3 regions of the Streptomyces sp. NPDC048182 genome follow, and region 3 is predicted to be linked to each of the others. Evidence: riboswitches for the same ligand, from Rfam matches in the RefSeq annotation. Region 3 holds a riboswitch; each other region holds the start of a gene.

Region 1 (6,762 bases), on a different contig from region 3:
GTCGTCTTCAGCCCGGACTTCCAGGCGTAGGCGTACATCGAGGAGAGCTTGCCGATGGTCGGCGTCTCCAGGAACAGGTTCAGCGACTGCGCCTGGTCGAGGAAGGCGGTACGGGCGGCGGCCATGTCGATCAGGCCGCGCTGCGGGATCTCCCAGGCGGTGCGGTAGAGCCGGCGCACGTCCTCGGGGATCCAGGCGAAGCCCTGCACCGAGCCGTTGGCCTCGCGCAGCGCCTCGCGGGTGCGGGCGTCCCAGACGCCGAGCGCCTTCAGCTCGTCCACCAGGTAGGAGTTGACCTGGAGGAACTCGCCGGACAGCGTCTCGCGCTTGAACAGGTTGGAGACCTGCGGCTCGATGCACTCGTAGACGCCCGCGATGGACGCGATCGTCGCGGTCGGCGCGATCGCGAGGAGCAGGGAGTTGCGCATGCCGACGGCGGCGATCCGGGCGCGCAGCGCCGTCCAGCGCTCCGGCCAGGTCAGCTCCACGTCGTAGTGGTCGGGGTGCAGCACGCCCCGCGCGGTACGGGTCTTCTCCCAGGCCGGCAGCGGGCCGTTGCGCTCGGCGAGGTCGGCGGACGCCTCGTAGGCGGCGAGCATGATGCGCTCGGCGATCCGGGTGGAGAGCGCCTTCGCCTCGGGGGAGTCGAAGGGGAGCCGGAGCTGGAAGAAGACGTCCTGGAGGCCCATCGCGCCCAGGCCCACCGGGCGCCACTTGGCGTTGGAGCGGCCGGCCTGCTCGGTCGGGTAGAAGTTGATGTCGACGACCCGGTCCAGGAAGGTCACGGCGGTGCGGACGGCCGCGTCCAGGCGCTCCCAGTCGATGCCGTCGCCGGTGCGCGTGCCCTCGCGGGTGACGAAGGCGCCGAGGTTGACCGAGCCGAGGTTGCAGACCGCGGTCTCGCCGTCGTTCGTGACCTCCAGGATCTCCGTGCAGAGGTTCGAGGAGTGGATGACGTGACCCGGCTCCGCCGTCTGGTTGGCGGTGCGGTTGGCGGCGTCCTTGAAGGTCATCCAGCCGTTGCCGGTCTGCGCCAGCGCCCGCATCATCCGGCCGTACAGCTCGCGGGCGGGCAGCGTCTTGCGGGCCAGCCCCGCGGCCTCGGCCCTGCGGTAGGCGGCGTCGAACTCCGCGCCCCACAGGTCGACCAGCTCGGGCACGTCGGAGGGGGAGAACAGCGACCAGGTGCCGTCGTCGCCGACCCGGCGCATGAACTCGTCCGGCACCCAGTGCGCGAGGTTCAGGTTGTGGGTGCGCCGGGCGTCCTCGCCGGTGTTGTCCCGCAGCTCCAGGAACTCCTCGATGTCGGAGTGCCAGGTCTCCAGGTAGATCGCGGCGGCGCCCTTGCGCCGGCCGCCCTGGTTCACCGCGGCCACGGAGGCGTCCAGGGTCTTCAGGAACGGGACGATGCCGTTGGAGTGCCCGTTGGTGCCGCGGATCAGCGAACCGCGGGCGCGGATGCGGGAGTAGGGCAGGCCGATGCCGCCGGCGTGCTTGGAGAGGCGGGCGACCTGGTGGTAGCGGTCGTAGATGGAGTCCAGCTCGTCCTTGGGGGAGTCCAGGAGGTAGCAGGACGACATCTGGGGGTGCCGGGTGCCGGAGTTGAAGAGGGTGGGGGAGGACGGGAGGTAGTCCAGGCGGCTCATCAGCGCGTACAGCGAGGCGACCTCGTCCACCGCGCGCGCGGTGTCGTCCTCGGCGAGGCCCGCGGCGACGCGGAGCAGGAAGTGCTGCGGCGTCTCGATGACCTTGCGGGTGATCGGGTGGCGCAGGAGGTAGCGGCTGTAGAGGGTGCGCAGCCCGAAGTAGCCGAAGCGGTCGTCGCCGGCCGGGTCGACGAGGGCGTCCAGGCGGGCCGCGTGCAGCCGGGCGAAGTCGGCGGTGCGGTCGGCGATCAGGCCCTCGCGATGGCCCACGGCGACGGACTCGGTGAACGTCGTGACGCCCTGCGAGGCGGCCTCGGCGCGGATGCCGATGGTCAGCAGGCGGGCGGCCAGGCGGGAGTAGGCCGGGTCCTCGGAGATCAGCCCCGCGGCGGCCTCCGTCGCCAGCTCCCGCAGCTCCGCCTCGTCCGCGCGGGCGGACCGGCCGCGCAGCGCGGCGGCGGCGACCCGGCCGGGGTCGGCGTCGGGGAGGTCCGCGGTGAGCCCGGTCAGGGTCCGCAGCAGGGCGGTTCCGGGTCCGTCGGGTTCCTCGGTCGCCGCGATCGCTGCGGCCGGACCGGCTGGCGCGATGGTCACGTGGGGCACTCCCTCGCTCGGCAGGGGCCTGGCGGAGGGCAGGGGGAGGCCACGGGCGCGCACGGCGCCGCGCGTCCACCGGCCCACTCCACGAGGCCCGGACGTCAGGCTCCCGGCCGGCGGCCGGGCGCACTGTCGGCAGGTCCTCGGACTGGCCATGGTGCGCGAACGCACCCATGTACACCGTTGCGGGACAGTTCCGGATTCGCACCGGATTCCCCTGCGGCGACAGCGAGCACGAGCATACATCTTGTGCCGGGTGGGGTGAGCGCCCCCAGATGTTGTGTCGCGTCGGCCCGGGGGCGTCGGCTTCAGAGCGTCAGCTCGTAGGTGAGCAGCGTGAGGTCGAGGTGCTCCGGCAGCGGGTTCCAGTCCCGCTCGGGTGAGCGGCGGAAGCCGAGGCGCTCGTAGAGGCGATGGGCGCCGCGCATGGCCCGCTGGGTGGACAGCACGACGCCCCGGCAGCCCTCGACGGCCCGCGCCCGTTCGACACAGGCCCGCACGAGGGCCTCGCCCACCCCGCGGCCCCGGGCCTCGTGGGCGACGGCGAGCATGCGGATCTCGGCCTCGCCGGGCCCGGCGATGTCGGCCATGGGGCCGCCGGAGGGCACGAAGGCGACGCCGCCGAGCACCCGGCCGTCGGCCGCCGCGACCAGCACCTCGGCGTCCGCGGCCCGCTTCGCGACGTCCCGCAGCTCGCCGAGGTAGGCGTCGTCCTCGCCGAAGTCGAGCAGGCCGTCCTGGAGGTACGCGTGCGCGGTGATCTCGCCGAGGGTGGCGTACTCGGTGGGGGCGGCGGGGCGGATGAGGAGGTCCATGGGGGCGAGTGTGCCCCGGACACGCGAGGGCGGGCCGCCGGATTTCCCCGACGGCCCGCCCCCGGGCGCGCTCAGTGCGACGTGCCCGCCGTGGCCGGCGGCAGTTCGGTCTCGACGCCCGGGTCGCCCGCGTCGGCCGTGTAGTCGGACGGCTGGGTCTCGTCAACGCCGTCGGGGGCCTTCACGGCGCGCAGGACGACCGTGAGGACGACGGTGACCAGGACGTTCAGCGCGAAGGCGGTGAGGCCGATGTAGCCGATCTCGCCGATGCCGGGGATCTCCTTCGCGGAGCCGCCGAAGTGCTTCTGCGTCGGGGACGCCACGCCGTACGCCGCCGCCGTGCCGTAGACCATGCCGACCGCCCAGCCGGCCAGCAGCGCCCAGCGGTGGAACCAGCGCGTGAACAGGCCGCCGACCAGGGCCGGGAAGGTCTGCAGGATCCAGATGCCGCCGAGCAGCTGGAAGTTGATCGCGACCGTCTTGTCCATGGTCAGGACGAAGACCAGCGCGCCCACCTTCACCAGGAGCGAGACCAGCTTGGAGACCCGGGTCTCCTCCTTGGGCGTCGCGTCCGGCCTGATGAAGTCCTTGTAGATGTTGCGGGTGAACAGGTTCGCCGCCGCGATCGACATGATCGCCGCCGGCACCAGCGCGCCGATGCCGATCGCCGCGAAGGCCACGCCCGCGAACCAGTCCGGGAACATGTCCTCGAACAGCTGCGGGATCGCCAGCTGCCCGTTCTGCACCTTGACCCCGGCCGCGATCGCCATGAAGCCGAGCAGCGCCAGCAGGCCCAGCATCAGCGAGTACAGCGGCAGGATCGTGGTGTTGCGCCGGATCACCTCGCGGCTGCGCGAGGAGAGCGTCGCGGTGATCGAGTGCGGGTACATGAAGAGCGCGAGCGCCGAGCCGAGCGCCAGGGTGGCGTACGTCCACTGGCCCGCCTCGGGTGGCGCGAGCGCGCCGCGCGGTTTGCCGGTGGCCGGGTTGGTCTGGCTGAACGCGTCGCCGGCCTTGGCGAAGATGTCGTCGAAGCCGCCGAGCTTGATCGGGATGTAGATGATCGCCACCGCGATGACGATGTAGATCAGCGCGTCCTTCACGAAGGCGATCAGCGCCGGCGCCCGCAGCCCGGAGGAGTAGGTGTACGCCGCCAGCACGCCGAAGGCGATCAGCAGCGGCAGGTCCTTGACGAACCAGTTGGTGTCCTCCCCGCCGCCCACGCCCATCACGTCCAGGACGGCCTGGATGCCGACCAGCTGGAGCGCGATGTACGGCATCGTCGCCAGGATGCCGGTGACCGCGACGGCCAGCGACAGTCCCTTCGAGCCGAACCGGCCGCGCACGAAGTCCGACGTCGTCACGTAGCCGTGCTTGTGCGAGACCGACCAGAGGCGGGGCAGGAAGGTGAAGATCAGCGGGTAGACCAGGATCGTGTACGGCACCGCGAAGAAGCCGGACGCGCCCGCCGCGTAGATCGCCGCCGGGACGGCCACGAAGGTGTACGCGGTGTACAGGTCGCCGCCGAGCAGGAACCAGGTGATCCAGGTGCCGAACGAGCGGCCGCCCAGGCCCCACTCGTCCAGGCTGTGCTCGTTCTCCGCCTTGCGCCAGCGCGCGGCCAGGAAGCCCATGGCGGTGACGAGGACGAAGAAGAAGATGAAGACGGCGAGTGCCATGCCGTTGACGCCGTCGTTCACTTGGCCGCCCCGCCTTCCCGGTGAGCGCGCCGACCGCGCTGGTCACGCTGCCACAGCTGGTACGCGATCACCGTCAGCGCGGTGGAGATCAGCACCCAGGCCATCTGGTACCAGTAGAAGAACGGGATGCCGATGAAGGCCGGGTCGGTCTTCGCGTACGAGCCGACCCAGAGCATGGCGACGAACGGCGCGACGAGGAGGAGGCCGATGACGACGCGCACGGGCGTCACCACCGGGCCGGTGCCCGGGCCGGGTTCGGGTTCTCGGGGTTCTGACATGCGGCGGCTCCGTCCCCTCGCTGATCACCTGTAATGCGCAGGCAATGTAGGTGACGCGTAAGGTCGGCGGAAGCCCCTGTCCGCATATCGGTCCCCAACCGCAACGTGCGGCGGGCGCGGACCGGCTGCGGGCCCGGGTCAGTCCTGCGGGCGCTTCAGCCTGGCCGTGAACTTGTAGCGGTCGCCCCGGTACACCGACCGGACCCACTCCACCGGCTCGCCCGAGCGGTCCCGCGAGTGCCGGGAGAGCATCAGCATCGGCAGGCCCACGTCGGTGCCGAGCAGGCCGGCCTCGCGCGGGGTGGCCAGCGAGGTCTCGATGGTCTCCTCGGCCTCGGCGAGGTGGACGTCGTAGACCTCGGCGAGCGCGGTGTAGAGGGAGGTGTACTTCACCAGGGAGCGGCGCAGGGCCGGGAAGCGCTTGGCGGACAGATGGGTCGTCTCGATCGCCATCGGCTCGCCATTGGCCATCCGCAGCCGTTCGATGCGCAGCACCCGGCCGCCGGCCGTGATGTCGAGCAGCTCGGCGAGGCGGTCGTCGGCGGTGATGTAGCCGATGTCCAGGAGCTGCGAGGTGGGTTCGAGGCCCTGGGCGCGCATGTCCTCGGTGTAGGAGGTCAGTTGCAGGGCCTGCGAGACCTTGGGCTTGGCGACGAAGGTGCCCTTGCCCTGGATGCGCTCCAGGCGGCCCTCGACGACCAGTTCCTGCAGGGCCTGGCGCACGGTGGTGCGGGAGGTGTCGAACTCGGCGGCCAGGGTGCGCTCGGGCGGGACGGGCGTGCCGGGCGTCTGGGTCCGGGTCATGTCGAGCAGGTGCTTCTTCAGCCGGTAGTACTTGGGCACGCGCGCGGTACGGACGGCCGCCGCGCCCTCGTTCTCCGCACTGCTGACGTCGGTGCTCATGCTCTGCCTTCCCGGCTCCGGGTGCCGAAGCGGCCGACAGCGCTTGTCGGCCACGGCTCACATCGTGGCACGGCCGCCCGCGGGGTCGCCCCGCACGCTCCGTGATCCCCTCTGTATACCCGGGGGACCCCCGTTGGTCTAGTCCACAGCGCCGTTCGTCACCGCTGGTACCCGCGTACGAAGGCGTACCGGCAGGTCGACACGGGGGTGGTGGTACACCTCGCGCGGCGGCGCCCGATCTGCCGGTTGCGGAATGAAAGGTCCCTGCATATCTCGGTCACATCACGGACGCGATGAGCCCGGTGGAACACCCTTGACAGCCCTATTGGTCTGGGCCAAGCTCCCGGTACTGGTCTACACCATTGGTCCAGGTCCCGGCCCCATGGACGGTACGTGCCGAGCGGCAACCGCGGGGAGCCAGGGGGGTTTTGTGGCATCCCTGAGGAGGGTGGCGTGAAGCGCAAGCTTATTGCCGCGATCGGTATCGCGGGCATGATGGTCTCGATCGCGGCGTGCGGGGGCGACGACGGCGACAGCGACAAGGGCGACAAGGCCGGCGCCGACGGTTACGCCGGTCAGACGCTCACCGTCTGGGTGATGGACGGCTCCTCGCCGGACCAGTGGCAGAAGGACCTGGGCGCCGAGTTCACGGCGAAGACCAAGGCCAAGGTCAAGTTCGAGGTCCAGCAGTGGAACGGCATCCAGCAGAAGCTGACCACCGCGCTGTCCGAGGAGAACCCCCCGGACGTCTTCGAGATCGGCAACACCCAGACGCCCGCCTACGCCAAGACCGGTGGCCTCGCGGACCTGGCCGACCTCAAGT
Region 2 (6,762 bases), on a different contig from region 3:
CAATGGGCGCGTCAGCGAGGGAGCGACACCATGGCCAAGTACCTGCTGCTCAAGCACTACCGCGGCGCCCCGCCCGCCCGGTGCGACGTGCCGATGGACCAGTGGACGCCGGAGGAGGTCGCGGCGCACATGCGGTACATGCACGACTTCATCGCGAAGCTGGAGGGGACCGGCGAGTTCGTGGACGCCCAGGGGCTCGTCCCCGAGGGGGAGTGGGTCCGGTACGACGGCGAGGGGCGCCCGCCGGTCACCGACGGCCCGTTCGCCGAGACCAAGGACCTCATCGCCGGCTGGATCGTCATCGACGTCGACACCCACGAGCGCGCCGTCGCACTGGCCGGGGAGCTGTCCGCCGCCCCCGGCGCCGGCGGGCGGCCGATCCACGAGTGGCTGGAGGTACGCCGGATCATGGCCGCGCCGCCCACCATCACGGAGTGACCCCTGCCATGGACGAGGCACTGCTCCGCGGCCTCACGCCGGGCGTCCTCTCCGTCCTCGTCCGCCGCGGAGCCGACTTCGCGGCGGCCGAGGACGCGGTGCAGGACGCGCTGGTCGAGGCGGTGCGCGTCTGGCCCGCCGAGCCGCCGCGCGATCCGAAGGGCTGGCTGGTCACCGTGGCCTGGCGCCGGTTCCTCGACGCGACGCGGGCCGACGCCGCTCGGCGCCGGCGGGAGGACCGCCACGAGGAGGAGCCGGCGCCCGGTCCGGCCCCCGCGGCGGACGACACGCTCCGGCTCTACTTCCTGTGCGCCCACCCCTCCCTGACCCCGTCCTCCGCCGTCGCGCTCACGCTGCGCGCGGTCGGCGGCCTGACCACCCGCCAGATCGCCCGGGCCTACCTGGTGCCCGAGGCGACCATGGCGCAGCGCATCAGCCGTGCCAAGCGGACGGTCTCCGGTGTGCGGTTCGACCGGCCCGGTGATGTCGCGACCGTGCTGCGCGTCCTCTACCTGGTCTTCAACGAGGGCTACTCCGGCGACGTCGACCTCGCCGCCGAGGCCATCCGGCTCACCCGGCAGCTCGCGGCCCGCGTCGACCACCCCGAGGCGGCCGGGCTGCTCGCCCTGATGCTGCTCCACCACGCCCGGCGCGCCGCCCGGACCACGCCCGACGGCGGCCTCGTGCCGCTCGCCGAGCAGGACCGCGGCCGGTGGGACACCCGCGCGATCGCCGAGGGCGTCGTGATCCTCCAGGCGGCCCTCGCCCGCGACCGGCTGGGCGAGTTCCAGGCCCAGGCGGCCATCGCCGCCCTGCACGCCGACGCGCCGACCGCCGCCGAGACCGACTGGGTGCAGATCGTGGAGTGGTACGACGAGCTGACCCGCCTGACCGGCAACCCGGTCGTCCGGCTCAACCGCGCGGTGGCCGTCGGCGAGGCGGACGGGCCGGGCGCGGGCCTCGCCGCCCTCGCGCCCCTCGATCCCGCCCTGCCCCGGTTCGCCGCGGTCGCGGCCCACCTCCACGAACGCGCCGGCGATCCGGCGACGGCGGCCCGGCTCTACGCCGAGGCCGCCCACCACGCCCCCGACCTCGCCGAACGCGACCACCTGACCCGCCAGGCCGCCCGCCTCAACGCCCTGCGACGGGGCTGACGGCGAGCGGCGTGCCCGGCAGGCCGGCGCCGGGGGCCTCCGGTCAGGAGGCGGGCAGTTCGGCGCGGACGGTGCGGGCGGCGGTGACCAGGTTCTCCAGCGAGGCGCGGGTCTCGGGCCAGCCGCGGGTCTTGAGGCCGCAGTCGGGGTTGACCCACAGGCGTTCGGCGGGGATGGCCTTGAGGCCGGTGCGCAGCAGGGCGGCGGCTTCCTCGGTGCTGGGGACGCGGGGGGAGTGGATGTCGTAGACGCCGGGTCCGGCCTCCCTCGGGTAGCCGTGGGCGGCGAGTTCGCGGGCGACCTGCATGTGGGAGCGGGCGGCTTCCAGGCTGATGACGTCGGCGTCGAGGTCGTCGATGGCCTGGACGATGTCGCCGAACTCGGCGTAGCACATGTGGGTGTGGATCTGGGTGTCCGGGCGGACGCCGGCGGTGGTGAGCCGGAACGCCTCGGTGGCCCAGGCGAGGTAGGCGGGGTGGTCGGCGGCGCGCAGTGGCAGGGTCTCGCGCAGTGCGGGTTCGTCCACCTGGATGATGGAGGTGCCGGCCGTCTCCAGGTCGGTGACCTCGTCGCGCAGGGCGAGGGCGACCTGGCGGGCGGTGTCGCCGAGGGGTTGGTCGTCGCGGACGAAGGACCAGGCCAGCATGGTGACGGGGCCGGTGAGCATGCCCTTGACGGGGCGGTCGCTGAGGGACTGGGCGTAGGAGGTCCAGCGCACGGTCATCGGCTCGGGGCGGGAGATGTCGCCGGCGAGGACGGGCGGGCGGACGTAGCGGGTGCCGTAGGACTGGACCCAGCCGTGCTGGGTGGCGAGGTAGCCGGTGAGCTGCTCGGCGAAGTACTGGACCATGTCGTTGCGTTCGGGCTCGCCGTGCACGAGGACGTCGAGGCCGGTCGTCTCCTGGAAGGAGACGACTTCCTGGATCTCGGCCTTGATGCGCTCCTCGTAGCCGGCGGTGTCGATGCGGCCGGTGCGCAGGTCGGCGCGGGCGGTGCGCAGCTCGGTGGTCTGGGGGAAGGAGCCGATGGTCGTGGTCGGCAGCAGGGGCAGGTTGAGGTGGGCGCGCTGGGCGGCGGCCCGTTCGGTGTAGGGCTGGGAGCGGCGGGCGTCGGTGACGGCGGCGGCGCGGGAGCGTACGGCGGGGTCGCGGGTGATCGGCGAGTTCGCGCGGGAGGCGAGGTCGGCGCGGTTGGCGGCGAGTGCGGTGGTGATGGTGTCGGTGCCCTGGGCGAGGCCCTTGGCGAGGGTGACGATCTCGGTGGTCTTCTGCTCGGCGAAGGCCAGCCAGCGCAGGATCTGCGGGTCGATGTCCCGCTCGGGTGCGGTGTCCAGCGGGACGTGCAGCAGGGAGCAGGAGGCGGCGACGTCGACCCGGTCGGCGAGGCCGAGGAGGGTGCCGAGGGTGGCGAGGGACTTCTGGAGGTCGTTGATCCAGATGTTGCGGCCGTTGACGACGCCGGCGACCAGGCGCTTGCCGGGCAGTCCGCCGACGGCCGCCAGGGCTTCCAGGTTGGCGGCGGCCTCGGTGAAGTCGAGCGCCAGGCCGTCGACCGGTGCCTTGGCGAGGACCGGCAGGGCGTCGCCGAGCCGGTCGAAGTAGGAGGCGACAAGCAGCTTGGGCCGGTCGGTGCGGGCGCCGAGGTCGCGGTAGGCGCGTTCGGCGGCGTTCAGCTCGGCCGGGGTGCGGTCCTGGACCAGGGCGGGCTCGTCGAGCTGGACCCAGTCGGCGCCGGCCGCGCGCAGGTCGGCGAGGACCTCGGCGTAGACGGGCAGCAGGCGGTCGAGGAGGGCGAGCGGCTCGAAGTCGGCGGGCACGCCGGGGGCGGGCTTGGCGAGCAGCAGGTAGGTGACGGGGCCGACCAGGACGGGCCGGGCGGACAGGCCCTCGGCGAGGGCCTCCGTCAGCTCGGCGACCTGCTTGGTGGAGTCGGCTGTGAAGACGGTGTCGGGGCCCAGCTCGGGGACGAGGTAGTGGTAGTTGGTGTCGAACCACTTGGTCATCTCCAGCGGCGCCACGTCCTGGGTGCCGCGGGCCATGGCGAAGTAGCCGTCCGTCGCGTCGGCGGTCACGGCGGCGCGGTGGCGCTCGGGGATCGCGCCGACCATGACGGTGGTGTCCAGCACGTGGTCGTAGTACGAGAAGTCGCCGGTGGGCACCTCGTGGACGCCGGCGCCGGCGAGGCGGCGCCGGTTGTTGCGGCGCAGTTCGGCTGCGGTGGCGTGGAGGGCGTCGGCGGTGACGCGGCCCTTCCAGTAGCCCTCGATGGCCTTCTTGAGTTCCCGGTTGGGGCCCTGGCGGGGGTAGCCGTACACGGTGGCCTGTGCTGCCGCGGCTGCGGACTTCGCTGTCACGGAGATCTCCTTCGCGAGATGAATCCCTGAGATCCCGGAGACGGGACGAGAGACGCGAAGGGAACGACGCACCGGACGGAGCCGTCGCGGCCCTGCCTGGTGTGTACGCCGACCCGCCCTCGAGGTCACCGGGATGTCCGCGCACGGAACGGTCCGCGCGCGGGCAGTTGGCAGGTCTTCGGACTCGCGGGCCCGCCCTCCTGCTCGGAGGACACCTACTGGCCGTCGCTTCCCGGGCCCATACGTCGGACCCAGTGCGTATGACGGCGGTCGTTCCCGCTCACCGCTGCGGGGCAGTCCCGGATTCCCACCGGGTTCCCTCTTGCGACACCCCGCCTGGCGGACGGGGCGAACCAGCTGCACCGGCCACCCTACGGGGTGGGCCCGCCGGAGGGGGAACATGGACGGGACTCCGGGGCCGGGGGTACGCGCGGGACGGCCGGGAGCGGGGACGTCACAGCCCCACGTCGCGGTTGCGGACGTCCGCCAGGGACTCGCGGCGCACCAGCAGGCGGGCCGTCCCGCTGTGGACGGCGACGACCGGTGGGCGGCCCACGAGGTTGTAGCCGGAGGCCATGGAGAGGTGGTAGGCGCCGGCCACGGGCAGGGCGATCAGGTCGCCGGGGTGCACGTCGGCGGGGAGCGGGACGTCCGCGGCGAGGACGTCGCCCGCCTCGCAGTGCCGGCCGACGACGGTCACCGGGGCGGGCGCGGCGCCGCCGGGCCGGCCGATCAGGCGGGGGGCGTAGCGGACGCCGTAGAGCGCGGGGCGCGGGTTGTCGCTCATGCCGCCGTCGACGGCCACGAACACGTGGTCGCCGGTGCGCTTCACGGACAGGACCCGGTAGAGGGCGACGCCCGCCGGTCCCGCTATGGCCCGGCCGGGCTCGATGAGCAGCCGGGGGACGGGCAGGTCCGCCGCCGCGCAGGCGGTGGCGAGTTCGGCGCGCACCCGGCCGGCCAGGGCCGTCAGGTCCAGGGCCGGCTCGCCGGGCCGGTAGGCGATGCCATGGCCGCCGCCCAGGTCGAGTTCGGGCAGGACCAGGCCGTGCTGCTCGTGCAGGCGGCTCATCAGGCCGACCAGGCGGCGCACCGCCACGAGATACGGCTTGACGCTGGTGATCTGCGAGCCGAGGTGGCAGTGCAGGCCGGTCAGTTCGAGCTGCGGCTGGTCGAGGATCCGGGCGATGGCGTGCGCCGCGTAGCCGTCGGCGATGGACAGGCCGAACTTCTGGTCGTCGGTGCCGGTGCGGATCTTGTCGTGGCCGCCCGCGCTGACGCCGGGCACCACCCGGACCATCACCTTCTGGTGGCCGTCCGGGCCGACGGCCGCCGCGAGACGGGCGATCTCGGACGGGCTGTCGATGACGACGCGGCCCACGCCCAGGCGCAGCGCGGTCGCCAGGTCCTGCGGCGACTTGGCGTTGCCGTGCAGCACGATCCGGTCCGGCGGGAAGCCGGCGGTGACGGCGAACTCCAGCTCGCCGGCCGAGCAGACGTCCAGGCCGAGGCCCTCCTCGTCCACCCAGTGGATCATCGCGCGGCACAGGAACGCCTTGGCGGCGTACAGGATCTCGGTGTCCGGGAAGGCCGCCCGGTAGGTGCGGCAGCGGTCGCGGACCTCGGCCTCGTCCAGGACGTAGACGGGGGTGCCGAAGCGGTCGGCGACCTCGGCGAGCGGGACGCCGCCCACGGCGAGGCCGGTGGGCGGGGCGTCGGCGGCCGAGGCGGGCCACACGGACAGGTCGGCGCGGACGGGGGTGGGTTCGTGCACCATGGTCATCGGGTCCGCCCTCTCAGACGAGTGCCGCGGTGGGGGCGGCGGTGGTGACCGGCGCGGGGGCCGCGGCGGTGAACTGCGGGTCCACGGTGAGCCGCGTGACGCCGAGCGGGGCGGTCAGCGCGCGCAGCGCGGGCTCGGCGAGCCGGATCCAGGGCTGGCCGGGGCCGAGGGTCGCGGCCAGCCGGTGCGCGGAGGTGAAGCCGACGGCCGTGCGGGCGCCGAGCGGGGTGCGGAAGAGGCGGGCCGTGTGCCCGCCGGGGCCCGGCCGGACCGGGACGTACAGGGGTCCGGCCGGGGCGGGTTCGAGCGGATCGGGGTCGTCGCCGTGGCGCGGCTCGGTCATGGGTGCCTCCGGGAGAGCGCGGGTGCGGGGTGGGAGTCGAGGGCCCCGGAACGCGGGGAGGCGGACCGGGGCTCGCACTCGACGCTATGCCCGGCCGCGCCGCCCACGGGCCCTTTCTGACGGGACGTTGACGGTGCTCCGTGCCGCCTTGACGGGTCGCTGACGTGCCTGGTGAGAGGGGTCTCACCGGAGCGTCGAAGGGGTACCGAGTGCGTCACCGTGCGGACGTGAGGTCCTTGAGCGCGATGTTGAGCTCCAGGACGTTCACGCGCGGCTCGCCCATGAAGCCGAGGGTGCGGCCCTGGGTGTGGTCCTCGACGAGTCGCTCCACCCGGTCGACGGGCAGGCCGTTGCGCGCGGCGACGCGGTGGACCTGGAGGCCGGCGTACTGCGGGGAGATCGCCGGGTCGAGGCCGGAGCCGGAGGACGTGACCGCGTCCGCCGGGACGTCCGAGGGGCGCACCGTGTACCCGGGCACCGAGTTGTCCTTGACCACGGCCGCCTTGGCGTCCTTGACCTGCTCGACCAGGTCCTCGTTGTCGGCGGCGAGGTTGGTGGCGCCGGAGAGGAGCAGGTCGTACCGCGTGTTGAGGTCGTTCTCGCCGAGGCCGCCCGCCGGGCGGCCCTGGAACCACTTCGGTCCGTAGGACTGCCCGATCAGGGACGAGCCGACGACCTTGCCGTCCGACTC
Region 3 (6,762 bases):
TATGGCCAGAGGAGCTGACCGGCGGACGCCGACTGTCGTCTGCCTCGCCACCGCTGCCCTGCTCGTCACCGGATGCGACACCGGTGACACGGGTGGGCGGGTGAACCACCAGGACGCCGGTTCGGTGGCCGTCGCCTACGCCGACGCGCTGTTCAACGGGAAGACCGAACGCGGCGAGCGCCTGGTCGACCCCACCGCCCTGCGGGCCTACCGGGTCCTGGCCAAGGTGGTCGTGCCGGCCACGACCCGTGCGGAGCACCTGCGACCGGGAACGGTGCAGGTCGACGGGGTCAAGGCGAAGGTGACCCTGCTCGGCACCCTGTGCTCGGCCGGCGGGCCGGGTGGGGCGACGGGCGAGCCCACCTGCCAGACCTCGGACGACCCAGACTCGTCGGTTCCCGGCCTCCAGGTCAACCTCGTCAAGGAGGGCAGGGACTGGTTCGTGTACTACCCGTCGTGACGCACAGCCGAGGTGCTGCCCAGAGGACCACAGCCGGGCAGCACCTTCAGCGCCCCGCGCCGCCTGCCGGGCGCGGGGCGACGAGCAGCGACCGGGCTCTGGCGAGGATGCCGAGAGCGCGGGGGAAGCCGTTCAGGAACCTGACGATGTCGGCCTTGCGCCGGTGCAGGTGGGTGACGAGGTGCTTGGTGGGAACCTCCGCCACGTCCCGCCTCGCCAGGGTGTCGTCGCCGCAGTCGGCGTCCTCCAGGACGGCGCACACGAGATCGGCGGCGAGGTAGGAGTCGCAGCCGAGTGCCGCCTGCCGCAGCTTCTCCCGCGACTTCTCCAGCGCCGTGGTCGTGACGAAGCCCGACGGAGGAGAGGCCATGCCGCCGTCCTGGCAGACGCCGGGCGGGGACACGGGGTGTAGGGCACTGGATTTAGTAGGACGTCCAACTATAGAGTGACGGCCAAGGCCCGCGGTGCAGGGAAGCCGGTGTGATTCCGGCACGGTCCCGCCACTGTGACCGGGGAGTTCGCCGTCGAGCGGTACGCCACTGACGAGCAGGATGTCGGGAAGGCGGACGGCGGGCGCTGATCCGGGAGTCAGGATACCGGCCGCGGGATGTTCCGTGTTGTCCACGAGGATGGAGCTGACACGCATGGCCCCGGCGCGCCTTCCCGATCCCGACGGTCCCGCTTTCCCGGTACCGGATCCCTACGGCCTCGACGCCCCTCGCGTCCTCGTCGGCTGACGCCCTGCCATACGCGGTCCCGCGCTGTCCCGGATCACCTGACGAGAGCAGGCACCCATGGTCCGTCCGCATGACCACTCCGACGTCCGCGAACTGAGCCACTTCGTCGGCGGCAAGCACACCCCTGGCACCTCCGGCCTCTTCGGCGACGTCTACGACCCCAACACCGGCCGCGTGCGGGCCCAGGTGCCGCTGGCGAGCCGGGCGGAGACCGAGGCCGCGATCGGTGTCGCGGCCGAGGCCCAGCGCGAATGGGGCGCGTACAACCCCCAGCGTCGCGCACGCGTGCTGCTCCGCTTCCTCCAGCTCGTGGAGGACGAGCGGGACGCCCTGGCCCGGCTGCTCTCCAGCGAGCACGGCAAGACCGTCGCCGACGCCCACGGTGACCTCCAACGCGGCCTGGAGGTGGTGGAGTTCGCGGCCGGCATCCCGCACCTGCTCAAGGGCGAGTTCACCGACAACGCCGGCACCGGCATCGACGTCCACTCGCTGCGCGCCCCGCTCGGCGTGGTCGCCGGCATCACCCCGTTCAACTTCCCGGCGATGATCCCGCTCTGGAAGGCAGCTCCCGCTCTGGCCTGCGGCAACGCCTTCATCCTGAAGCCGTCCGAGCGAGATCCGTCGGTGCCGCTGCGGCTGGCGGAGCTGTTCCTGGAGGCGGGACTGCCGCCCGGTGTCCTCAACGTCGTCAACGGGTCCCGGGAAGCCGTCGACACCCTGCTGGAGGACCCGCGCGTCGCCGCCCTCGGCTTCGTCGGCTCCACGCCCGTCGCCGCGCACGTCTACGCCACCGCCGCCGCGCACGGCAAGCGCGCCCAGTGTTTCGGCGGTGCGAAGAACCACATGATCGTGATGCCGGACGCCGACCTCGACCAGGCCGTCGACGCGCTGATCGGAGCCGGGTACGGCTCGGCGGGTGAGCGCTGCATGGCGATCTCCGTGGCCGTCCCCGTGGGAGAGGAGACGGCGGACCGGCTGGTGGCACGCCTGAAGGAGCGGATCGCCGCCCTGCGCATCGGCCGCAGCGACGACCCGGAGGCCGACTTCGGCCCGCTGGTCGGCCCGGAGGCCGTGGACCGGGTCCGTTCCTACGTCGACCTCGGCGTCGAGGAGGGCGCGGAACTGGTCGTCGACGGGCGGGACTTCAGCCTGGCCGGCCACGAAGGCGGGTTCTTCGCCGGAGCCTCCCTCTTCGACCGGGTCACTCCGGAGATGCGCGTCTACCAGGAGGAGATCTTCGGCCCCGTCCTCTGTGTCGTCCGTGCCGCCGACTACGAGACCGCCGTGCGCCTGCCGAGCGAGCACCTCTACGGCAACGGGGTGGCGATCTTCACCCGGGACGGCGACACCGCCCGCGACTTCACCCGCCGGGTGGACACCGGCATGGTCGGCGTGAACGTGCCCATCCCGGTGCCGGTCGCCTACCACACGTTCGGCGGCTGGAAGCGGTCCGGATTCGGGGACCTGAACCAGCACGGCCCGGACGCGATCCGCTTCTACACCCGGACCAAGACGGTCACCTCGCGCTGGCCCGCCGGCCTGCGTGAAGGCGCGAGCTTCACCATCCCGACGATGGGATGAGCGCGATGACCCCCACCGCACTCACCGAGGACCAGCAGGCCCTCGTGGAGACCACCCTGGACTTCGCCCAGGACCATCTCGCCCCGCACGCCCTGGACTGGGACCGCGACAAGCACTTCCCCGTGGACGTGCTGCGCAAGGCCGCCGGCCTCGGACTCGGTGGCGTCTACGTCCGCGAGGAGCACGGCGGTTCCGGCCTCGGCCGCGCCGACGGCGTCCTCGTCTTCGAGACCCTGGCCACCGGCTGCCCGTCCGTCGCGGGCTACCTCTCGATCCACAACATGGTCGCCTGGATGGTCGACCGCCACGGCGACGACGCCCAGCGCGAGCGCTGGCTGCCCCGGCTCTGCGCGATGGAGGACCTCGGCAGCTACTGCCTCACCGAGCCGGGCGCCGGCTCCGACGCGGCGGCCCTCACCACCCGGGCGGTCCGCGACGGCGACGACTGGCTGCTGACCGGCGTCAAGCAGTTCATCTCCGGAGCGGGAGCCGCCCAGCTGTACGTCGTGATGGCCCGCACCGGGGGCTCCGGACCCGACGGGATCTCCGCGTTCGTCGTCGCCAAGGACGACCCGGGCCTCTCCTTCGGCCCGAACGAGCGGAAGATGGGCTGGAACGCCCAGCCCACCCGGCAGGTCGTCCTGGACGGCGTGCGGCTGCCCGGCGACCGGCTCCTCGGCGGCGTCGGCCAAGGCTTCCGCATCGCCATGAGCGGCCTCAACGGCGGTCGGCTCGGCATCGCCGCCTGCTCCCTGGGCGGCGCCCGCAGCGCCCTCGACCGCAGCCTGGCCCACCTCGCCGACCGCGAGGCCTTCGGCCGGCGGCTGCTCGACGCGCAAGCCCTGCGCTTCCGCCTCGCCGACATGGCCACCGAGCTGGCCGCCGCCCGCGCACTCGTCCAGCAGGCGGCCGAGGCACTCGACCGGGGTGATCCACAGGCCCCGTACCTCTGCGCGATGGCCAAGCGGTTCGCGACGGACACCGGCTACTCGGTGGCCGACCGGGCGCTCCAGCTGCACGGCGGCTACGGCTACCTCAGCGAGTACGGCATAGAGAAGATCGTCCGCGATCTCCGGGTGCACCAGATCCTCGAAGGGACCAACGAGATCATGCGCGTCATCGTGGCCCGCGGCCTGACGGAGGCGTTCGGATGAGCGACGTCCTCTTCCACACGGCGGGGCGAGCCGCCCACATCACCCTCGACCGGCCCAGGGCCCTCAACGCGCTCACCCATGACATGGTGCTCCGCATCGACGAGGCCCTCACCGCCTGGGAGCACGACCCGTCCGTGGAGACCGTCGTGATCACCGGGGCCGGCGATCGGGGCCTGTGCGCCGGCGGTGACATCCGGGCCATCCACGACGACGCCCGCGACGGCGACGGCACCGCCTCCGCCGCCTTCTGGCGCGACGAGTACCGCCTCGACGCCCGCATCGCCCGCTACCCCAAGCCGTACGTCGCCGTCATGGACGGCATCGTGATGGGCGGCGGCGTCGGCGTCTCCGCGCACGGCCGGGTCAGGATCGTCACCGAGCGCTCCCGGATCGCGATGCCGGAGACCGGGATCGGCTTCGTGCCCGACGTCGGCGGCACCTATCTGCTCGCCCTGGCCCCCGGCGAACTCGGCACCCACCTCGGGCTGACCGGCGCGGGGATCGGCGCCGGGGACGCGTTGCTGTGCGGGCTGGCCGACCACTACGTACCGTCGTCCGCGCTGCCCGGCCTCGTGGACGACCTGGCGGAGGCGCCCGTGCGCGATGTCATCGCCCGTCATGTCCAGCCCCCACCGGACGCCGCCCTGGCGGCACACCGCGACTGGATCGACGCCTGCTACGCCGCCGACGACGTCGAGGAGATCGTGCACAGACTGCTGGCGCGCGGCGAACCCGCCGCACAGGAGGCCGCCGAGACGCTCCTCACCAAGTCGCCGACCGCGCTCAAGGTCACCCTGGCCGCCCTGCGTCGGGCACGCCGGCTCGGCCCGCTGGAGCGCGTGCTCGACCAGGAGTACCGGGTCTCCCGCGCCGCCCTGACCGCGCCCGACCTGGTCGAGGGCATCCGGGCCCAGGTCATCGACAAGGACCGCGCCCCGCGCTGGTCACCGGAGACCCTGGCCGAGGTCACCGAGGCGGACGTCGAGCGCTTCTTCCTTCCCCTCGGCGGGCACGAACTCGGGCTCGAACCCGGACTCGCCGAGACGACCGGCACCGCAGCGGAGGTGGTGTGGTGAGCAGGACCGTCGCCTTCATCGGACTCGGGCACATGGGCGGCCCGATGGCCGCCAACCTGGTCGAGGCCGGCCACCGGGTGCTCGGCCACGACCTCGTCCCCGCGGCCCTGAACGCCGCCGCCGGGGCAGGCGTGGAGGCCGAGGCATCGGCGGCCTCGGCGGTGGCCGGCGCCGAGATGGTCGTCAGCATGCTGCCCGCCGGACGGCACGTCCTCGGGCTCTACGACGACATCCTGGCCGCCGCCCGCCCGGGCACCCTGTTCGTCGACTGCTCCACGATCGACGTGGCCGACGCACGCACCGCCCACGAGCGGGCCGGCGCGGCCGGGATGCGCGCCCTGGACGCGCCCGTCTCGGGCGGGGTGGTCGGCGCCGAGGCCGCCACGCTCACCTTCATGGCCGGCGGGGGCGAGGACGCGTTCGCCGAGGCACGCCCGCTCCTTGAGGCCATGGGCAGGAAGGTCGTCCACTGCGGCGGCCCTGGGGCCGGGCAGGCGGCCAAGATCTGCAACAACATGATCCTTGGCGTCTCCATGATCGCCGTCAGCGAGGCATTCGTGCTCGGGGAGAGCCTCGGCCTGTCCCACCAGGCGCTGTACGACGTGGCGTCCACCGCTTCGGGCCAGTGCTGGGCGCTGAGCGTCAACTGCCCCGTCCCCGGGCCGGTCCCGGCCAGCCCCGCCAACCGCGACTACCGCCCCGGCTTCGCCGCCTCCCTGATGGCCAAGGACCTGGGGCTCGCGGCCAACGCCCTGCGGGAGGGCGGGGTTCGCGCGGAACTCGGTCTGCGGGCGGCCGAGTTGTACGCGGACTACGCCGAGCGCGTCGGCGCCACGGAGGACTTCTCCGGCATCGTGCGCACCATCAGGGACCAGAACGGAGAGCAGAAGTGACCACCGATCCGGCCATCGCGTACGAGACCGTCCGGGTCGAGCGCAAGGGCCGCACGGCCCTGCTCACCCTCGACCGCCCCAAGGCCCTCAACGCCCTGAACCTCCAGGTCATGAACGAGGTCGTGGCCGCCACCGAGGCCCTGGACCGGGACCCGGAGTGCGGCTGCGTCGTCATCACCGGCTCGGCCAAAGGGTTCGCGGCCGGCGCCGACATCAAGGAGATGCAGCCCCAGGGATACCTGGACATGTACCTCGCCGACTGGTTCGCCGCCTGGGACCGCCTCGGACAGCTGCGCACGCCGACGATCGCCGCCGTTGCCGGCTACGCCCTCGGCGGCGGCTGCGAACTCGCCATGCTGTGCGACATCCTGCTCGCCGCCGACACGGCCGTGTTCGGCCAGCCCGAGATCAAGCTCGGTGTGATCCCCGGCATCGGCGGCTCGCAGCGGCTGACCCGCGCCGTCGGCAAGGCCAAGGCCATGGAGATGTGCCTGACCGGCCGCACCATGGACGCGGCCGAGGCCGAACGCGCCGGCCTGGTCTCCCGCGTCGTGCCCGCCGACGAGCTGCTGGGCGAGGCCCTGTCCGTCGCCGAGACCGTCGCCGGCATGTCGCTGCCGGTGGCGATGATGGCGAAGGAGGCGGTGGCGCGGGCCTTCGAGACCACCCTCGCCGAAGGCGTCCGATTCGAACGGCGCCTGTTCCACGCCGTGTTCGCCACCGCCGACCAGAAGGAGGGCATGGCGGCCTTCGCGGGCAAGCGTCCGCCCGAGTTCCGCCACCGCTGACCCGACCGGACCGTGCGGCCCCGGAACCGTCTCGGGGCCACACGCGTTTCTCAGGGCACGACCCAGAAGACGG

What was found. Region 3 has a riboswitch for cobalamin ahead of ACGFZL_RS10910 (CoA-acylating methylmalonate-semialdehyde dehydrogenase). Riboswitches for the same ligand answer to the same signal wherever they lie in the genome.
Region 1: another riboswitch for cobalamin. It lies ahead of ACGFZL_RS23325 (ribonucleoside-diphosphate reductase subunit alpha); the one in region 3 lies ahead of ACGFZL_RS10910 (CoA-acylating methylmalonate-semialdehyde dehydrogenase).
Region 2: another riboswitch for cobalamin. It lies ahead of metE (5-methyltetrahydropteroyltriglutamate--homocysteine S-methyltransferase); the one in region 3 lies ahead of ACGFZL_RS10910 (CoA-acylating methylmalonate-semialdehyde dehydrogenase).

Annotation. Positions count from the first base shown of each region.
Region 1 is NZ_JBIDAQ010000012.1:181,538-188,299, reverse strand. Features, by position in the region: gene ACGFZL_RS23325 (ribonucleoside-diphosphate reductase subunit alpha) at 1-2,240, opposite strand, end outside; cobalamin riboswitch at 2,360-2,502, opposite strand; gene ACGFZL_RS23320 (GNAT family N-acetyltransferase) at 2,552-3,058, opposite strand; gene mctP (monocarboxylate uptake permease MctP) at 3,130-4,758, opposite strand; gene ACGFZL_RS23310 (DUF3311 domain-containing protein) at 4,755-5,036, opposite strand; gene ACGFZL_RS23305 (GntR family transcriptional regulator) at 5,175-5,939, opposite strand; gene ACGFZL_RS23300 (extracellular solute-binding protein) at 6,393-6,762, shown strand, end outside.
Region 2 is NZ_JBIDAQ010000005.1:47,824-54,585, reverse strand. Features, by position in the region: gene ACGFZL_RS11600 (YciI family protein) at 31-438, shown strand; gene ACGFZL_RS11595 (RNA polymerase sigma factor) at 447-1,592, shown strand; gene metE (5-methyltetrahydropteroyltriglutamate--homocysteine S-methyltransferase) at 1,636-3,945, opposite strand; cobalamin riboswitch at 4,111-4,303, opposite strand; gene lysA (diaminopimelate decarboxylase) at 4,400-5,728, opposite strand; gene ACGFZL_RS11580 (SAV_915 family protein) at 5,742-6,071, opposite strand; gene ACGFZL_RS11575 (potassium-transporting ATPase subunit C) at 6,286-6,762, opposite strand, start outside.
Region 3 is NZ_JBIDAQ010000004.1:474,762-481,523, forward strand. Features, by position in the region: gene ACGFZL_RS10895 (hypothetical protein) at 1-18, shown strand, start outside; gene ACGFZL_RS10900 (hypothetical protein) at 2-460, shown strand; gene ACGFZL_RS10905 (hypothetical protein) at 507-863, opposite strand; cobalamin riboswitch at 899-1,080, shown strand; gene ACGFZL_RS10910 (CoA-acylating methylmalonate-semialdehyde dehydrogenase) at 1,255-2,778, shown strand; gene ACGFZL_RS10915 (acyl-CoA dehydrogenase family protein) at 2,784-3,932, shown strand; gene ACGFZL_RS10920 (enoyl-CoA hydratase/isomerase family protein) at 3,929-5,008, shown strand; gene mmsB (3-hydroxyisobutyrate dehydrogenase) at 5,005-5,901, shown strand; gene ACGFZL_RS10930 (enoyl-CoA hydratase) at 5,898-6,689, shown strand.